Regions from separate parts of the Lactiplantibacillus koreensis genome, predicted to be linked through region 2. Evidence: predicted binding sites of a transcription regulator. Region 2 holds the regulator's gene; each other region holds the start of a gene.
What was found. Region 2 encodes Rex, which represses fermentation and respiration genes when NADH is low (regulators of the CRP and FNR family bind a similar motif). Its sites were predicted from a motif close to TTGTGAANTANTTCACAA; they were not measured.
Positions count from the first base shown of each region.

Region 1: a site for Rex is predicted at 1,401-1,418, ahead of pdhA (pyruvate dehydrogenase (acetyl-transferring) E1 component subunit alpha). Genes of this name have one in related genera too.
Region 3: a site for Rex is predicted at 4,390-4,407, ahead of pplA (extracellular electron transfer flavoprotein PplA). Genes of this name have one in related genera too.

Region 1 is NZ_CP027190.1:403,805-409,572, reverse strand. Features, by position in the region: gene C5Z25_RS02010 (hypothetical protein) at 103-645, shown strand; gene def (peptide deformylase) at 705-1,265, opposite strand; gene pdhA (pyruvate dehydrogenase (acetyl-transferring) E1 component subunit alpha) at 1,571-2,683, shown strand; gene C5Z25_RS01995 (alpha-ketoacid dehydrogenase subunit beta) at 2,685-3,662, shown strand; gene C5Z25_RS01990 (2-oxo acid dehydrogenase subunit E2) at 3,719-5,017, shown strand; gene lpdA (dihydrolipoyl dehydrogenase) at 5,025-5,768, shown strand, end outside.
Region 2 is NZ_CP027190.1:1,908,182-1,913,949, forward strand. Features, by position in the region: gene tsaD (tRNA (adenosine(37)-N6)-threonylcarbamoyltransferase complex transferase subunit TsaD) at 1-624, shown strand, start outside; gene C5Z25_RS09185 (ABC-F family ATP-binding cassette domain-containing protein) at 732-2,714, opposite strand; gene C5Z25_RS09190 (redox-sensing transcriptional repressor Rex) at 2,881-3,537, shown strand; gene C5Z25_RS09195 (CPBP family intramembrane glutamic endopeptidase) at 3,590-4,225, opposite strand; gene groES (co-chaperone GroES) at 4,416-4,700, shown strand; gene groL (chaperonin GroEL) at 4,756-5,768, shown strand, end outside.
Region 3 is NZ_CP027190.1:2,162,613-2,168,380, forward strand. Features, by position in the region: gene C5Z25_RS10460 (polyprenyl synthetase family protein) at 137-1,126, opposite strand; gene C5Z25_RS10465 (Gx transporter family protein) at 1,133-1,702, opposite strand; gene C5Z25_RS10470 (NusG domain II-containing protein) at 1,707-2,186, opposite strand; gene C5Z25_RS10475 (NAD(P)/FAD-dependent oxidoreductase) at 2,279-4,144, opposite strand; gene pplA (extracellular electron transfer flavoprotein PplA) at 4,430-5,356, shown strand; gene C5Z25_RS10485 (FAD:protein FMN transferase) at 5,499-5,768, shown strand, end outside.

The DNA.
Region 1 (5,768 bases), 990 kb from region 2:
TGTCTTTTTTTTTTGCAAACATGCTATGCTAATAATAATTAAAAAAAGGGTTTATTATTGAAATTGTGAATAAATAAACAATTGAATTGTGAGGAAACAGTGATGGGCAAATGGCTAACACTCTTAATTGGCGTAATTTTAGCTATCGTAATCTATGAAGTGTTACGACGGCGGGTTTTAAAACGTGCTGCTTTTAAAATTCGTTTGCAAGGTCAACGAACGGCGGATGCAGCGATGACGACGGTCTTGCAACAGCTAAATAGTGTCACGGCGGCACAAACCGTTAGTGGGGCAGTCCATTCGGCACCGGTTGCCGATGTTTGGGGGCGTGGTGTGATGGCCTTTGAATATGTTTTAACTGCACCGGGAATGGTTCGAGCTGATCTGCCGGAAATTCGACGAATCTTAAATAATCATCTACAGGCTTATGCTCGTGATGAACAGCTTGCTACTTTTCAGGCCGGTGAACCCGCTTTGCGGGTGACTGATACTTGGTTACGGGCTGGTCAATTGCACATTGATATTGCTTATTTAATGAACGAAGCGACTTTAGAATATTTAGAGGATTTACGGCGATTAAATCATGAGGCCGTGACGACCGAAACTGCATCACAATCTAAAATTGATAAAACTGATGACTTGTGAGTGCAAAAAATGCTCAGGTGCGATTGAATCGCAGTCCTGAGCATTTTTTGCATTATTTTTTATGAAATTAAGACGAGGTCGTCATCGGCACCAAAGGGATTCTTAGTATCAATGTGATCGTAAAATAAAATACCATGTAAATGGTCGATTTCATGTTGACAAACAATCGCCGGATAATTCTTTAACCGCAGCTTTTTTTGTTCGCCGGCCATATTATAGTACCGGAGGGTGATGCGATCATGTCGGACAACGTAACCAGAGATATCACGATCAACGGAAAGGCAGCCTTCGCCCTCTGTTAAAGCCCCTGGTTGAACGGAGTGGCTAATAATCACGGGATTAATGATAACGTCTTTAAAGACCGGTTCATCACCATCATTTTCCCCAGGAACTAGGACTGCGGCCATTTGTTCAGAAACATCGACTTGGGGTGCAGCTAACCCAACGCCGGCGCGTAAGCCATATTTTTTAGCCAATTCTGGATCTTGGCTATTTTCTAAGTAAGCCATCATGTCAGTGGCCAACTGCTGGTCAGTTGCACTTAGTGGAAATTTGACCGGTTGGGCCTCTACCCGTAGCGTATCATTACCTTCACGAATGATATCTTTCATTTTAATCAACCCAAATTACCTCCAAAAACTATTCTATGGTAGGAATTGCTATTCACAATTCACGCTTCCAAATAAGTTTAGCATAACTAAAAATGAAAAAGTAGAATGATTCTCGAAAAAAAACTGAAATCGTTGGATTAAGCCTAATGAAGTAATTCACAATCCAAAACGGCTAAAAAGGCGTTATTTAGCGTTTTGAAAGGGCTTGCAAAAATTGAAAACCAATGGTAAATTAGACTTGTAATTATGAAAACGATTATGAGCTAAGCGAATCAATTCAAGGCTCATACGTTCATGAAAGGGATGTGTCATTTATGGACAACGAAAAACCAATTGTCGATTTTAGCGCGATCCGGGATGCACTTGGAAAAGACTTTAAACCAGTCCAAGTGATGGATGGTCAAGCTAAGGTGATTAAACCAGAAATTATTGCTAAATATTCAAATGATGAATTAGTTGATTTCTTAAAACTAATGATTTGGGAACGGACTTTACACCAACGCTCTAATGCGTTAACCCGTCAAGGTCGGTTAGGTTTTTATGCCCCAACTGAAGGTCAGGAAGCCAGTGAGATGGGCACTAACTCAGCCATGAAGTCGACGGATGTGTTAATGCCAGCCTACCGGGATATCCCACAATTGATTCAACATGGGTTACCAGTATATAAAGCATTCCTCTGGTCACGGGGACACGTCTTAGGTAATGAATATCCAGCTGAATTGCATGCGATGCCACCACAAATTATTATTGGGGCACAATATATTCAAGCTGCGGGTGTCGCTTTAGGTATTAAAAAGAACGGCACCGAAGATAAAGTTGCGTACACTTACACCGGTGATGGTGGGACGTCACAAGGAGACTTCTATGAAGGAATGAACTTTGCCGGTGCTTTCCAAGCGCCAGCTGTCTTCATTGTACAAAACAATGGTTACGCGATTTCAGTACCACGACGGAAGCAAACGGCCGCTCGAACCTTGGCGCAAAAAGCAGTTGCTGCTGGGATTCCAAGTGTTCAAGTTGATGGGATGGACTTCTTAGCTGTTCATGAAGTGACCAAGGCTGCCCGCGAATATGCGGCAGCTGGCAATGGCCCAGTCATGATTGAAACCTTAACTTATCGGTTTGGGCCCCATACGAATGCCGGCGATGATCCGAAACGTTATCGGACGCACGAAGAAGAACAACCTTGGTTTGACAACGATCCATTAATTCGTTATCGCAAATATTTAACGGATCAAGGCGTTTGGTCAGAAGACCTAGAAAACGACTATGTTGAACAAGTTAAAACTGATATTAAAGCCGCTGTTAAACAAGCGGATGATGCACCTAAGCAAAAAATGACCGAATTCTTGGAAAATGTTTTTGAAGAACAACCACAAAACATTCAACAACAAATTACGGAATATCAAGCAAAGGAGTCGAAGTAACATGTCAAAGAAAACGTATATTCAAGCGATTACTGATGCACTTCGATTAGAGTTAGGGTCTGACGAAAAAACCTTACTTTTTGGTGAAGATGTTGGTAAAAACGGTGGGGTTTTCCGAGCAACCGATGGCCTCCAAGCTGAATTTGGTGAAGACCGAGTTTTCGATACTCCTTTAGCTGAATCCGGAATCGGTGGTCTTTCAATCGGGTTAGCCCTAGAAGGGTTTCGTCCAATTCCAGAAATTCAATTCTTAGGGTTCATCTTTGAAACCTTGGATTCAATTGCTGGTCAAATGTCACGTGAACGCTTCCGGACCGGTGGCACGCGTCACATGCCAATTACGATTCGGTCACCTTATGGTGGTGGGACCCATACGCCCGAAATGCACGCTGACTCCTTAGAAGGTTATTTAGCACAAATTCCAGGTCTTCGGGTTGTGACACCATCGAATCCCTATGATGCCAAAGGGTTATTAATTGCCTCAATTCGTAATAATGATCCGGTTTTCTTCCTTGAAAACCTGAAACTATATCGTTCAATGAAAGCCGATATTCCAGACGAAGCCTATACGGTACCGTTGGACAAAGCCAACGTGGTTCGAGAAGGAACTGATATTTCGTTAATTGCTTACAGTGCCCAAGTTAATCAGTCACTCAAAGTTGCTGAGAAGCTTGAAAAAGAAGGTATTTCGGTTGAAGTGGTCGATTTAAGAACCTTATCTCCATTAGACGAAACCACCATCTTGAAGTCCGTTGAAAAAACAGGGCGGGCTGTTGCGATTCAAGAAGCGCAACGTCAAGCTGGGATTGCGGCCAATGTGGCCTCATTAATTGCTGAAAAGGGTGCCCTTTATTTAAGTGCTCCTGTTGGTCGCGTTTATGCACCTGATACGGTTTATCCATTTGGATTAGCCGAAGATGACTGGCTACCAGCTGAAGACGACATTGAAGCAAAAACCCGTGAAATTTTAAACTATTAATTATTTTACGGTCGTGATAAGCAACCGTGACGGTTGTTATGAAAGGAAGTTATCCAATGGCTTACGAGTTTAAACTACCAGAGCTTGGTGAAGGACTTGAGGAAGGCGAAATTGCATCATGGCTCGTTAAACCTGGCGATCAAGTCAAGGAAGACGATTCTCTAGTTGAAATTCAAAATGATAAATCAGTTGAAGAATTACCATCACCAGTTAATGGGACGATTGTCAAAATTTTAATCCCTGAAGGCGAAACTGCTAAAATTGGCGATGTGATTGTTGAAATTGATGATGGTTCTGGGACTAATGCTGAACCAGCTACAGCACCGGCTGAAAATGCAACCGTTGCCACACCAACGCCAGCGGCGACTGAACCAGCGAAAGCTGCTCCAGCTATGGCCCCAGTCGCGCCAGCTGATCCTAATCGGCGGATTTTGGCAATGCCATCTGTCCGGCAATATGCCCGTGATAAAGGGGTTGAAATTACCGCTGTGACTGCCAGCGGGGCCCATGGACAAATTACCAAACAAGATATTGATAATTATACCGGTGCGCCAGCCGCAACTGGTGCGCCAACACCGGCTGCAGCAGAAGCAGCACCCGCACCAACAGTGGCGCCAGAACCAGTGAAACCTTATGTTTCTGACACTCCCGAATTAGAAACCCGTGAAAAGATGACGCCAATTCGGAAGGCGATCTCTAAAGCCATGGTCAACAGTAAACATACTGCGCCACATGTGACTTTATTTGATGAAGTTGAAGTCAGCGAATTAATGGCTCATCGGAAGAAGTACAAGACTTTAGCCGCAGATCGTGATATTCATTTAACGTTCTTGCCATACATTGTCAAAGCGCTAGTGGCAGTCTTACAACAGTTCCCAGAATTCAATGCATCAATTGATGATGCGAATAAAGAAATTGTTTACAAGCATTATTACAATATTGGTGTGGCGACGGATACTGACCGTGGATTGTTAGTACCAAATATTAAGCATGCTGAAGGTAAAGGGTTATTTGCCATTGCCAAGGAAATTACTGACAATACGCAAAAAGCCTATGACGGCAAGCTAAAGTCGCAAGAAATGAGCGGTGCTTCAATTACCATCAGCAATATTGGATCAATTGGTGGTGGTTGGTTTACGCCAGTTATTAACCAACCAGAAGTTGCAATCCTTGGGGTTGGACGGATTGGTAAAGAACCCTATGTCAACGATGATGGTGAAATTGTCGTTGGTAAGATGCAAAAATTGTCCTTAAGTTTTGACCATCGACTAATTGATGGCGCAACGGCGCAAAAGGCCATGAACTTATTGAAACAATTGCTGCATGATCCAGAATTACTTTTGATGGAAGGATGAGGTCAGAATGGTTGTAGGAGATTTTGCTGAAGAACGCGATACAATGATCATCGGTGCCGGCCCTGGGGGCTATGTCGCCGCAATTCGGGCCGCTGAACTCGGTCAAAAAGTTACTGTAATTGAAAAAGAATATATCGGTGGCGTTTGTTTGAACGTGGGTTGTATTCCATCGAAAGCGTTAATTAGCGCTGGTCACCGGCTACAAGAAGTTAAAGATAGTCAAATCTTTGGCATTAAGAATATTCAAGCACCAGTTTTGGACTTTAAGACGACCCAAGATTGGAAGGATCATCAAGTAGTCGACCGTTTAACTGGCGGGGTGGCAATGTTACTCAAAAAGCATAAGGTTGAAATTGTACGTGGGGAAGCCTACATGCATGATAACCATACCTTACGGGTTATGAATGGTGATCATACGGGTCAAACGTATAAATTCAAACATTTAATCATTGCGACCGGATCACGCCCAGTTGAAATTCCAGGCTTTAAGTTTAATGGTCGCGTCGTAGATTCAACAGGTGGCTTGAATTTGCCAGTGGTGCCTAAAGAGCTAGTCGTAATTGGTGGCGGTTACATCGGTTCGGAATTGGCGGGGGCTTATGCAAACTTAGGCGCTCACGTGACGATTCTTGAAGGGACGCCCCAAATTTTACCTAACTTTGAAAAAGACATGGTTAAGCTAGTTTTGAATAGCTTTAAAGCCAAGGGCGTGGATGTTGTCACTAATGCCATGGCTAAAAATTCAGAACAG
Region 2 (5,768 bases):
TCCGGTGGGCACACGGAATTGGTGTATATGCAAGCGGACGGTCAGTTTGAAATCATCGGTGAAACCCGAGATGATGCGGCTGGTGAAGCTTATGATAAAATCGGTCGCGTTTTAGGTGTGCCCTATCCAGCTGGAAAAGTAATCGACGAAATGGCTCATCAAGGCCAAGATACGTTCAAATTTCCACGTGCCATGATTGATGAAGATAACTTTGACTTTAGTTTTAGTGGCTTAAAGAGTGCCTTTATCAATACGGTTCATCATGCCGATCAGATTGGTGAAACTTTGGATAAGAATGATTTAGCGGCTAGTTTTCAAGCTAGTGTGGTTGATGTTTTAACGAGCAAGACGATGCGCGTTTTAGAAAAGTATCCCGTTAAACAATTGGTATTGGCTGGTGGAGTTGCGGCTAATCAAGGACTACGTGAACGGTTACAAAAAGTTCTGCCAACCAAGTTTCCGAACACTGAATTATTATTAGCACCTTTAAAATTATGTGGTGATAACGGGGCCATGATTGGCGCAGCTGCTTATGTGCAATATCAACACCAGCAATTTGGTGATGCAACGTTAAATGCTGATCCTAGCTTAGAATTTGATTGGATGCCCAATATGGTCCACTAAAAAATGAGTGGGGATACATTTTGACACCCTCGATGACCGATACTAAAACAATCACCGCAAGAAGTTGTGAATTCTTGCAGTGATTGTTTTAGTATCGGTCTTTTATATTAAGCTAGGTTTTCCAAGGCTTCAGCTTGTTCAGTCCAGTCGTTTTCAGCTTGTTCGTGTGCTGCGTTAACTTGTTCCAATTGTTGTTGAAATTCTTGTAATTTTGTCGCATCAGCAAAGACGGCTGGTTGGGACATTTGTTCTTGAATTTCTGTAGCCTTAGTTTCTAAGTCGCTCATTTGTTGTTCTAGCGCGGCAACTGAACGTTCTAACTTACGCTTAGTCCGTTGTTGTTGTTTGCTGGCTTGATAGGTTTGTTGTCCCTTGGACTGGGTCACCGGCGTACCGGCTTCACTAATGGCTGTAGCTGCGTTAATTGCGTCATTAGCTGCAGCCTCGCTAGCTGCCAATTCGGCTAACTCAGCTTGTTCTTGCTTTTTATCAATATAATAATCATAGTCACCTAAGAACAGTTCCGTGCCAGTTGGGGACACTTCAACAACACTGGTGGCAACTTGATTAATGAAATAACGGTCATGTGAGACGAATAAGAGGGTCCCGTCAAAATCGTTAAGCGCAACTTCTAATACCTCACGACTGTCAATATCCAAGTGATTGGTCGGTTCGTCTAGGATTAAAAAGTTGTCATTTTCCATGGCTAACTTGGTCAGCAGTAAGCGTGCCCGTTCGCCCCCAGATAAGGAACCGATTGATTTATCGACATCGGCACCAGTAAACAAGAAACTACCTAAAATGGTTCGAATATCTTTTTCGGGAGTGGTAGCATGTTCGTCCCAAAGTTCACTAAGGACGGTTTTTTTAGCATGCAAATTTTTTTGTTCCTGATCGTAATAACCGGTAACGACATTGGTGCCAAAGACCGCTTGCCCTTTAATAAATGGAATTTGACCTAGAATACTTTTCAGAAGGGTTGATTTACCAATCCCATTGGGACCCACGATGGCAATTGCTTCATGTTTTTTGATATTTAATGTGTCCGGTGATGACAAGATTTGATCTTGATAGCCAACCGCCGCATCTTTGACAGTTAAGACAATGTTGCCACTCTGTTTGGCTGCATGAAAGCCAAAGTGGGCGGTTTTTTCATCACCTTCGGGGCGGTCCAAACGCGTCATTCTTTCGAGTTGTTTTCGTCGTGATTGGGCCCGCTTGGTGGTTGAGGCTCGTACGATATTCCGATTGACAAAGTCTTCTAATTTATTGATTTCGGTCTGTTGTTTTTCATAATGCTTCCATTCCGCTTGAATGCGAGCCGCTTTTTGTTGGACATATTGATCATAATTACCGGTATAATGTACCATTTCATGATGAGATAAATCGTAGACTTCATTGACGACCCGATCTAAGAAGTAGCGGTCATGACTCACAATTAGCAAGGCGCCCGTGTAGGATTGAAGATAACTTTCGAGCCAAGTGAGCGTTTCAACGTCCAAATGATTGGTTGGTTCATCCAAAATGAGTAAATCACGTTTTTCTAATAGTAGTTTGGCGAGAGCCAGCTGAGTTTTTTGGCCTCCCGATAGCTCAGTAACGGATTTGTCATAAACATCAGCATTGAATTGAAAACCATGCAAAACACCCCGGATTTCAGCCTGGTAACCGTAACCATTTTTTTGTTGAAATTCAGTTTGAACCTGGTCATAGGTCTTTAGTGTTTGCTGGTAAGTCGGGTCATCAGCAATAACTTCAGGATCACTTAATTGGGCTTCTAACCGGTGCATTTGAGCTTCTAGTTGATGTAGTTCAGCGAAGACACTGCTCATTTCTTCCCAAATCGTATGGGCACTGTTTAAGCCTTGATCTTGAGCCAAATAGCCGATGGTTAAGCCTTTACGCATTGAAATTTGACCTTCGTCAGGAACGGTTTCACCGGCAATCATTTTTAATAAGGTTGATTTACCAGCACCGTTGCGACCAACTAAGGCGACGCGCGCATGGTCTTGAATATCTAATTGTACGTTATCGAACAAGACATCAGCGCCAAAACGCCGCATGACTTGTTGTACTTGTAGTAAAATCACGTTTTTTTAAACTCCTTTCGAGGTGGATTCGTCAAATAATTGTAGCATATTGTCGTTGTTAGCCCTAGTGAAAGGGAATAATAAGTAAATATTATTTCACAAAGTGGCCTGTTATGCTAGAATAGTGTCAGCAAATTCACAAACTTTTGATAAGGAGGGTCGTCAAATGGCAGAAACAAAAATTCCACGGGCAACGGCCAAGCGGTTACCGATATACTATCGGTATTTGAACATTTTATTAGATGCTGACAAGAAACGGGTTTCGTCAACGGAGCTGTCAGAAGCAGTTAAAGTTGATTCAGCTACGATTCGACGAGATTTTTCATATTTTGGGGCATTAGGCAAACGCGGGTATGGCTATGATGTTGAAAAGCTCTTGGCATTTTTTAAGAAAATTTTAAATCAAGATACGTTGACTAACGTGGCCTTGATTGGGGTCGGAAATTTGGGTCATGCGTTACTTAATTTTAATTTTCATAAAAATAGCAATGTCCGTATTTCAGCAGCTTTTGATGTTAACGAATCAATCGCTAATACGGTTCAAAGCGGCGTTCCCGTCTATCCAATGGCGGAATTAAAGAAACAATTAATTGAACAACAAATTGAGATTGCCATTTTAACGGTGCCAACTTCAGTCGTTCAAGACGTTACGGATGAACTAGTTGATGCTAACGTTAAAGGGATTATGAACTTTACGCCGTTACGCATTTCAGTGCCTGAGACTATTCGGGTTCAAAATGTTGATTTAACGAATGAATTGCAAACCTTAATTTATTTCATTGAACATTATGGGGAACAGCTTGGCGATAAATCAGCTGAATAATATTTAGTTAGCAAAAGACGCAACCAAAAAATGGTTGCGTCTTTTAGTCATTCTAAGTTAAAAATAAAGGTAAGACTGCGACAACATTCATCAAAATATGCGCAATCATTGAGGTTTGAATGCGACCGGTGTGCCGGTACAGCCAACAAAAGAGGAGTCCAATAAAGGCATATAAAATTAAGTGTCCATCCGCATGAGCAAAACTAAATAGTAAACTAGAAATAACAGCGGCACCGACTGTTCCAGTAACCGTCGTTAGGTTACCGAAGATAACTTTACGAAAGACGATTTCTTCCATAATTGGCGCCCCAACGAGCACTGCCAGTAAGAAGAAGGGATATTTCTGGCCAATGGTGAGTAACGTGTTGGTATTGGCCGAGGCCGTTGACTGGCCGAGCAGTTGTGTCAAGCGTAGAATAACGACTTGACCGGCAAGCACTAAGACGACTCCGATAAGCCCCCATAGAACCGTACTGACCCAATTCTTAGGCTGTTGTTCGACAGCATTAGGCGTTTTAGTTCGCCAGGCGAGCCATACTAAGATGATAGCGCCTAGTAAGTAATCCAAGGTTTGAATTAAGAAAATCCAAGATCCAAGCTGATGAAATCCTTGGGCTAATAAAGTGGGTAGGGCATAGATAATAAAATAGACGATTAAAACCGTCAGCGATTGGCGTCGATTAGCCATTAGCTCACGTCCTTTAACAATAAAATTTCGAGTCAGATTTGACTTAAGTAAGTTCATTATAATCGATTTGACTTTCTTTGACTAATTATTGACAAATAACTTGCATTCTTAAATTAAAATGATATAGTTATCTTTGTGATTAGCACTTGATGTTTGTGAGTGCTAAAAAAGAATAAATGGAGGGATTCACGTGTTAAAACCATTAGGTGATCGTGTCATCTTACAACAACAAGCAGAAGAAGAACAAACGATTGGTGGTATTGTTATTGCCAACAATGCTAAGGAAAAGCCACAAAGTGGTAAGGTTGTTGCTGTATCTGATGGCCGGATTTTAGATAACGGTTCAAAGGTTGCACCAAGCGTGAAAGTCGGCGATCAAGTATTGTTTGACAAGTACGCAGGTACTGAAGTTAAGTATGAAGGGTCAACTTATCTAGTCTTACACGAAAAAGATATTGTCGCGGTTGAAGACTAATCCATTTAACTGATAGTAATTAAAACAAAATTTATTTATGAGGTGAATACAAATAATGGCTAAAGAATTAAAATTCTCTGAAGACGCACGTTCAGCAATGCTCAAAGGTGTTGACCAATTAGCTAACACTGTTAAATCAACTTTAGGTCCTAAGGGTCGTAACGTTGTATTGGAAGAATCATACGGCTCACCAACCATTACTAATGATGGGGTTACGATTGCTAAGGCAATCGAACTTGAAGATCATTTCGAAAATATGGGTGCTAAGTTAGTTTCTGAAGTCGCTTCAAAAACTAACGATATTGCCGGTGATGGGACCACTACCGCAACGGTATTGACTCAATCAATCGTCAACGAAGGCATGAAGAACGTCACTGCTGGGGCTAACCCAGTTGGGATTCGTCGCGGGATTGAAGCTGCAACGAAGACTGCTGTTGACGCCATGCATTCAATGGCCCATGAAGTTAAGACGCAAGAAGATATTGCGCAAATCGCAGCCGTTTCTTCAGCTAGCCAAGAAACTGGTAAGTTGATTGCGGAAGCCATGGAAAAAGTTGGTCATGATGGCGTTATCACCATTGAAGAATCACGTGGTGTTGATACTAGCTTGGACGTGGTTGAAGGTATGCAATTTGATCGTGGTTACCTATCACAATACATGGTTACCGATAACGATAAAATGGAAGCTGATTTAGACAATCCTTACATTTTAATTACCGACAAAAAGATTTCTAACATCCAAGATGTTTTGCCATTACTACAATCTATTGTGGAACAAGGCAAGCCATTGTTAATTATTGCGGATGACATTTCTGGCGAAGCTTTACCAACCTTAGTGTTAAACAAAATGCGTGGGACTTTCAACGTGGTTGCGGTTAAAGCACCTGGTTTTGGCGATCGTCGTAAGGAACAATTGCAAGATATCGCGGTATTAACTGGTGGGACTGTCATTACTGATGACTTGGGTCTTGAATTGAAAGATGCAACTATCGATCAATTAGGTCAAGCTAACAAAGTAACAGTTACCAAAGATAACACGACTATCGTTGAAGGTGCCGGCGATAAAGA
Region 3 (5,768 bases), 250 kb from region 2:
AGTCTAGTTCGGAAGTTATTTATGTTAAACATAGATGGCATATCGCAGTCTTAAGTGATTTTTTTGGTGCTAGTCAACTGAAAAGCGTCTAGATTGAGTTTGTATAAACTCAATCTAGACGCTTTTTTTAGTTAAGTTAATTATGTCGATCTAATAGTTGCTGCGTTAATCGGATTAAAGTGGTGCGAGTTGCGTTGTTCGGGAGCTTATTTAATAAATGTAGGGCTTGATTAGTGTAACTAGTTGCCAGTTGCTTAGCTCGGTCAACCCCGCCAGCGGCAATGACGATGGTTTGAATGCGGTGGCGGTCGGTAGCATTAATTTGACCTTGTTGTCGCAATAAAGGGAGCAGCTCAGTCCGGTAGTCGGTTTGTAGTGCAAAGATTAATGGGGACGTATAGACCCCTTCGGCCACATCTTCTAAGATTGGCTTCCCAATTTCGTGACTAACGGCTTGATAGTCAAGAATATCGTCTAGAATTTGAAACGCCATCCCAATGGCTAAGCCGATTTTACGTGCCCGGGCAGCAAACGGTGCGCTCTGACCAGATTCGTAAGCACCAAGGAAACAACTTAATGCGAAGAGTTCGGCTGTTTTACCTTGAATTTGTTCCTGATATTGCGTCATCGTAATATCAATGCGGTAATGGCGATCCTTCTGTTGGACCTCACCAATTAAAATTTTCTCCATATTTTCAGAATTTAATTGGATACTTTTAAAACTGCTCGAATATTGCGCTAAGATTTTAAACACGACAACGAATAGATAATCACCTGCATAGACTGCGACATCTTTGCCGAATTGCTCTTGAATGCTGGCCTGATGACGTCTAAGCTTTGCATCATCCAAGATGTCGTCATGAATTAAAGTCGCTGTATGCAACGTTTCTAGCGCTGCTGCGAGGGCAATCATTCGTTGTCGGTCCGTCGCCTTAAATTGTGAAAATAACAGACAGTAGGCTGGCCGCAAGAGTTTGCCACCGCTGTGAATCATTTCAAGAATGGCACTAGTAATGGCGGTATCAGAAATATTAATATTAGCATCCATTAGTTGCATAACTTGCTGTAACTCTGGTTGTAAAGTTGGATAATCATGCCAAAGTGGATGTAATTGCGTTGCTTGCATGAAAAGTTACTCCTTTTTTTGACTTGGTCGTTGTTCATGATTAAAACGTAAATAGCTCAGACTGGTCACATGGGTAAAGAGGTAATTGGCAGCAATACCGAGAGCACTACCAGCAGCTAGGCCAATGATTGATAACACCGGGAGGTACAACATGACAGTCCAAGTCTGGGCAATTAAGCTAGCAACTAAGAGTTGACCGACATTGTGCATCACACCACCGGTGGCAGAAATACCAATGATACTGACCCGTTTTGGTCCGAGCTGTTTAACGAGTAACATGGTAAATAAACTGAGAAAAGCCCCACCAAAACTATAGATAAAGGTTGAGAGTGTCCCACCTAAAAGGGCGGTTAAGATTAAGCGTAACCAGGTTAAGGTAATGACGTCACGAAAAGATAGCGTGAAAATAGCGACAATGGTGATGAGATTCGCTAGACCCAGTTTCGCACCAGGGGCAAAGGCGAAAGGGAAGGGAATCATGCGCTCTAGAATGCCGATAATGACGCCCTGGGCCACTAATAAGGCAATATAAATATTTCGGTGTGTTTTGTTAGATTGTTCATATGAATTATTCAAGATTTTACTCCGTAACCAGCCCGTTACCGCCAGCCTTGACTTGACCGGTACTAGACTTGATTTCAATTAAGATCTTATGGGGCAAACAGACAATTGTCTGTCCCGGCTTATGAATCCAGCCTCGGCGGACACAAACTTGATCCGCACAGTTGGCCTTAGTAATCGCGACACGTTTGGCTTTAAAGGTAATTTGATTATAATGGCCGGATTGATCACGATACGTATAATGCTGGGTTTTAGCTAATGTTGTTAAATTAACCTTTTTTAAGACATGCCCATCATGTGAAACGACCGCAGTTAAGGTATGGCGCGCTTTTTTAGCGCTTTGGGCGGCTTGAATGGTCTGTTGCCGTTGCTGGTAGGAGAAAACGGCCAAAGGAGCAAATGATAAAATGAGCAAGCTAACAATAATAATGAAATCAAACGGACGTAACATTGATCCGTATCGTTTTAGTAGTTGTTTGAATGCGCGTAAACGATGCATGCTTTGGCCTCCTTTTAGGTTGAATAAAAAATGGTTCAAGGTAAAAGCTACCCTTGAACCATCGGGAAACGATTTAATTAATTATACCGCAATTAACGGGTTTTAACACCATCGTAATGGGAACGAACGTTGCCGTACCACCAATGACCGAGATGCTTTTGTAACCACGGAACGACCCAATAATCTAACCCAAAGGTCCGACCAGAACCGTTCATTAATGCGATGGCGGCAAAAATCATCCACAAGTTGACCCAGTAGAACATCCCTGATAAACAGAAAACGATGACTAAACCAATTGTGATCCCATTCGCTAGCCAAGTGAAGAGGCCGAAGAAGATACATAAGGCAACGGCGATTTCAACGCAAGTCATTAATTTCTGGAAGAAGAAGGCCATCTGCATGTTAGGAATAAAGATTTTAGTAACCGATTCAAACCATGCTGGCATCTTATCAAAGACGAGCAATGGATCTTTTCCGTACATATAAGATAAACTAAAAATTCCTTTGGCTGCTTTAGAAGTTGATTCACTAGCGCCACTAGTTGCAGAAACCTGTAACCATGAGAAGGAGGTTAGTCGGAGTTTGTCAACAAACCACGATTCTTTCCCTTGAACTTTAGTCCAACAATCCCAAAGCCACATAGCGCCGTAGAAGAACCGTAATGGCACACTCCATAAGACGTTGCCGGCTCGTGACGTCCAACCGCGGAAAACATTACGTTGGTTGCGTGTCCGGAAGAATTCATGCATAAAGTACTGGAATAAATAATAGCCTGAGAAAATTTGAACATAGTACATCCAGTTGATGGCATGTTTCAAGAGGACGGCAATGAAGCCAGAAACGTTCCATTTTTCAAGAACCTGAGCGACGGCATACTTCGAACCAATCGAATCAACTGAAGCTTGATAGGCCCCTTTAAATGGTTTAATGGTGACATCAGAGTGATCAACATTTTTGATGATACCTTGAACTGCAGTTGCCGCAGTTTCTTCAGCCCCTTGAACAATTTGTGGGACTGGACGTGGTTGATCGGGTTCTTGGTAGAACGTTGAATCACCAGCTAAGAAGATGTTTTTGCATCCTTTAGCTTGCATGAATTCATTGGCAGCTAGCCGACCGCCACGACCAGTTTCGATACCAAACTTATCAACGACACCGTTGGCGCGCACACCTGCAGTCCAAATCAAGGTGTAAGTTGGTAAATCAGCTTGGTCCTTTAAGGTCACGTGATCTTCAAAGACGCCAGTAATCATTGAGTTTGTCTTGATAGTAACACCATGTTTAGTCATGTACTTCTCAGCTTTGCCAGCCTGGGTTCGGTTTAACATGTTGATAATCGTTGGGGCCGCTTCAACGAGTTGTAAGGTAATCTCGCTAGGGTCGAGCTTGTTATCACGAGCTAAGACATCCCGATATTCGATTAACTCACCGACTAATTCAGAACCGGTGAACCCAGAACCACAAACGGTTAAGGTTAACATGGCTTTGCGCTTGGCTGGATCTAACTCAACAGCCCCACGACGAATCACCGCTGCTAAGTGCGACCGGAGGGCCATAGCTTGTTCGAAGGACCACAATTCGAAACCGTGTTCCTTAACGCCAGGCGTCCCAAAGTCATTAGATTCGCCACCCAAACTAATGAGTAATTGGTCATACTGGTAGCTACCATTTTCAGTAGTAACCGTTTGTTTTTCTTTATCAATTCCCGTAACCGTGTCGGTAACTAAGCGGACATTCTTCCGACGAGAAAATAACCGTTGCAAATCATATTGAATATGCTCTGGATCAACTCGTTCAGTAGCAACTTCATGTAGTTCGGTCATATACGTGAAGTATGAATGCCGGTCAATTAACGTGATTTCAACGTCAGCATTCTTTTTAAAATGCTTCGCTAATTTCTTTGTCGCGTAAACTCCGGCAAATCCCGCGCCGACAACGACAATATTTTTCTTTGCCATTGCGTAACAACTCCCTTGAATAATAATATTAAAATAATGATTCCGTCTCTAATTATATAAGTAATGTAAACGTTTGTCTATGGAATATTGGATAGAATGAACAATAAATCACATTGTATTAGACTCGAAATTCATTAATTTATTGATGAAAATGAAAAACGGTACCATTAGCGGTAGTAAACGCCTGTCATGCAATCAAATTGTTAATATTGTATTGACTATTTTTATAATAAACGTTAAGATTAATGTGAATTTTCATACAAAAAGGTTAAGGAGTGGGATATTATGAAGTTTAAGTCAATTGTTACGGGTGCATCAGTAGTTGTTATTTCCGCATTAGCATTAGCAGGTTGTGGGAGCAGCTCATCGAGTTCAAGTTCATCATCTTCAAAGAAAAGCAGTTCATCTTCGTCATCAGCTAAAACGACCAAGGTCGCTAAGTTAACGGCTGGTAGCAAGATGAAGGCTGGAACTTACAAACTTGAAGAAACAAACTATTCACATGGTTATCGGGCGAAGTTCAGCATTACCGTTAACAACAAAGGTAAAGTGACAAAGTCAGATTATGACCAAGTTAACAAGCAAGGCAAGTCCAAAGTTGACGATGCTTCTTACAATAAGCAAATGAAGAAGGTTGCTGGAACTAATCCTAAGACCTATGAACCAAAATTGAACAAAGCCTTAGAAGGCGCAGCAGCAACGGGAAATGTGGCATCAATTGATGTTGTTTCAGGTGCTACTGAATCATCAAAATCCTTCCAAAACTATGCACAACAATTAGTTCAAGCCGCACAAGCTGGTAACACCGCAACGATTAAAATTAACAACGGTGCCAAGATGAAAGATGGGACTTATAACCTATCTGAAAAGAATTATTCACACGGTTACCGGGCAACCTTTGCCATTACCGTTAAGGATAACAAGATTACGAAGTCTGAATACGACCAAGTTAATAAGAAGGGCAAGTCCAAAGTTGATGATGCCGCTTATAACAAGCAAATGAAGAAAATTTCTAAGACGAATCCTAAGACTTATGAACCAGCTTTAAACAAAGCTTTAGTTAAGGATAGTGATCCAACTAAGGTTGACGTGGTTACTGGTGCAACTGAATCATCAAATACCTTCGTTTTATATGCGGAACAATTACAAAATGCCGCACAAAATGGCAATACTAAGGCGATCACAGTTGATAACATGGTCTTCTCTGACTAATCAATAAGCCATAACATTTTTTTGAGGCCTGAGGCGCTTTGTCTCAGGTCTTTTGTTTTAAATTTAGCCCAGAAAAATGGCATACAGTGGCTAGAAACTTTGGTATAATAACGATTGAAATTAGTTAAGGGGAAGTTACACGATGAAATTAAAAAAATGGCTCCAACTCGTTGTCGTCGTGGCATTGATTGTGCCATTAACTGCTTGTGGGACTACAACTGCGCAGAAAAAAACGGCGAATCAACGGCCTAAGCCCACTAAAGTGGTACAAACGCCGACAGAAGATACGCAATTTATGATGGGCACAGTCGTCACTTTGCGGGTTTATAATAAGGGCAAAAGTGACGTGGTTGCCGGCGCATTCAAATTATTGAAAAAAGAAGCTAAGGAAGTTACGACCAATGCGAAAGGC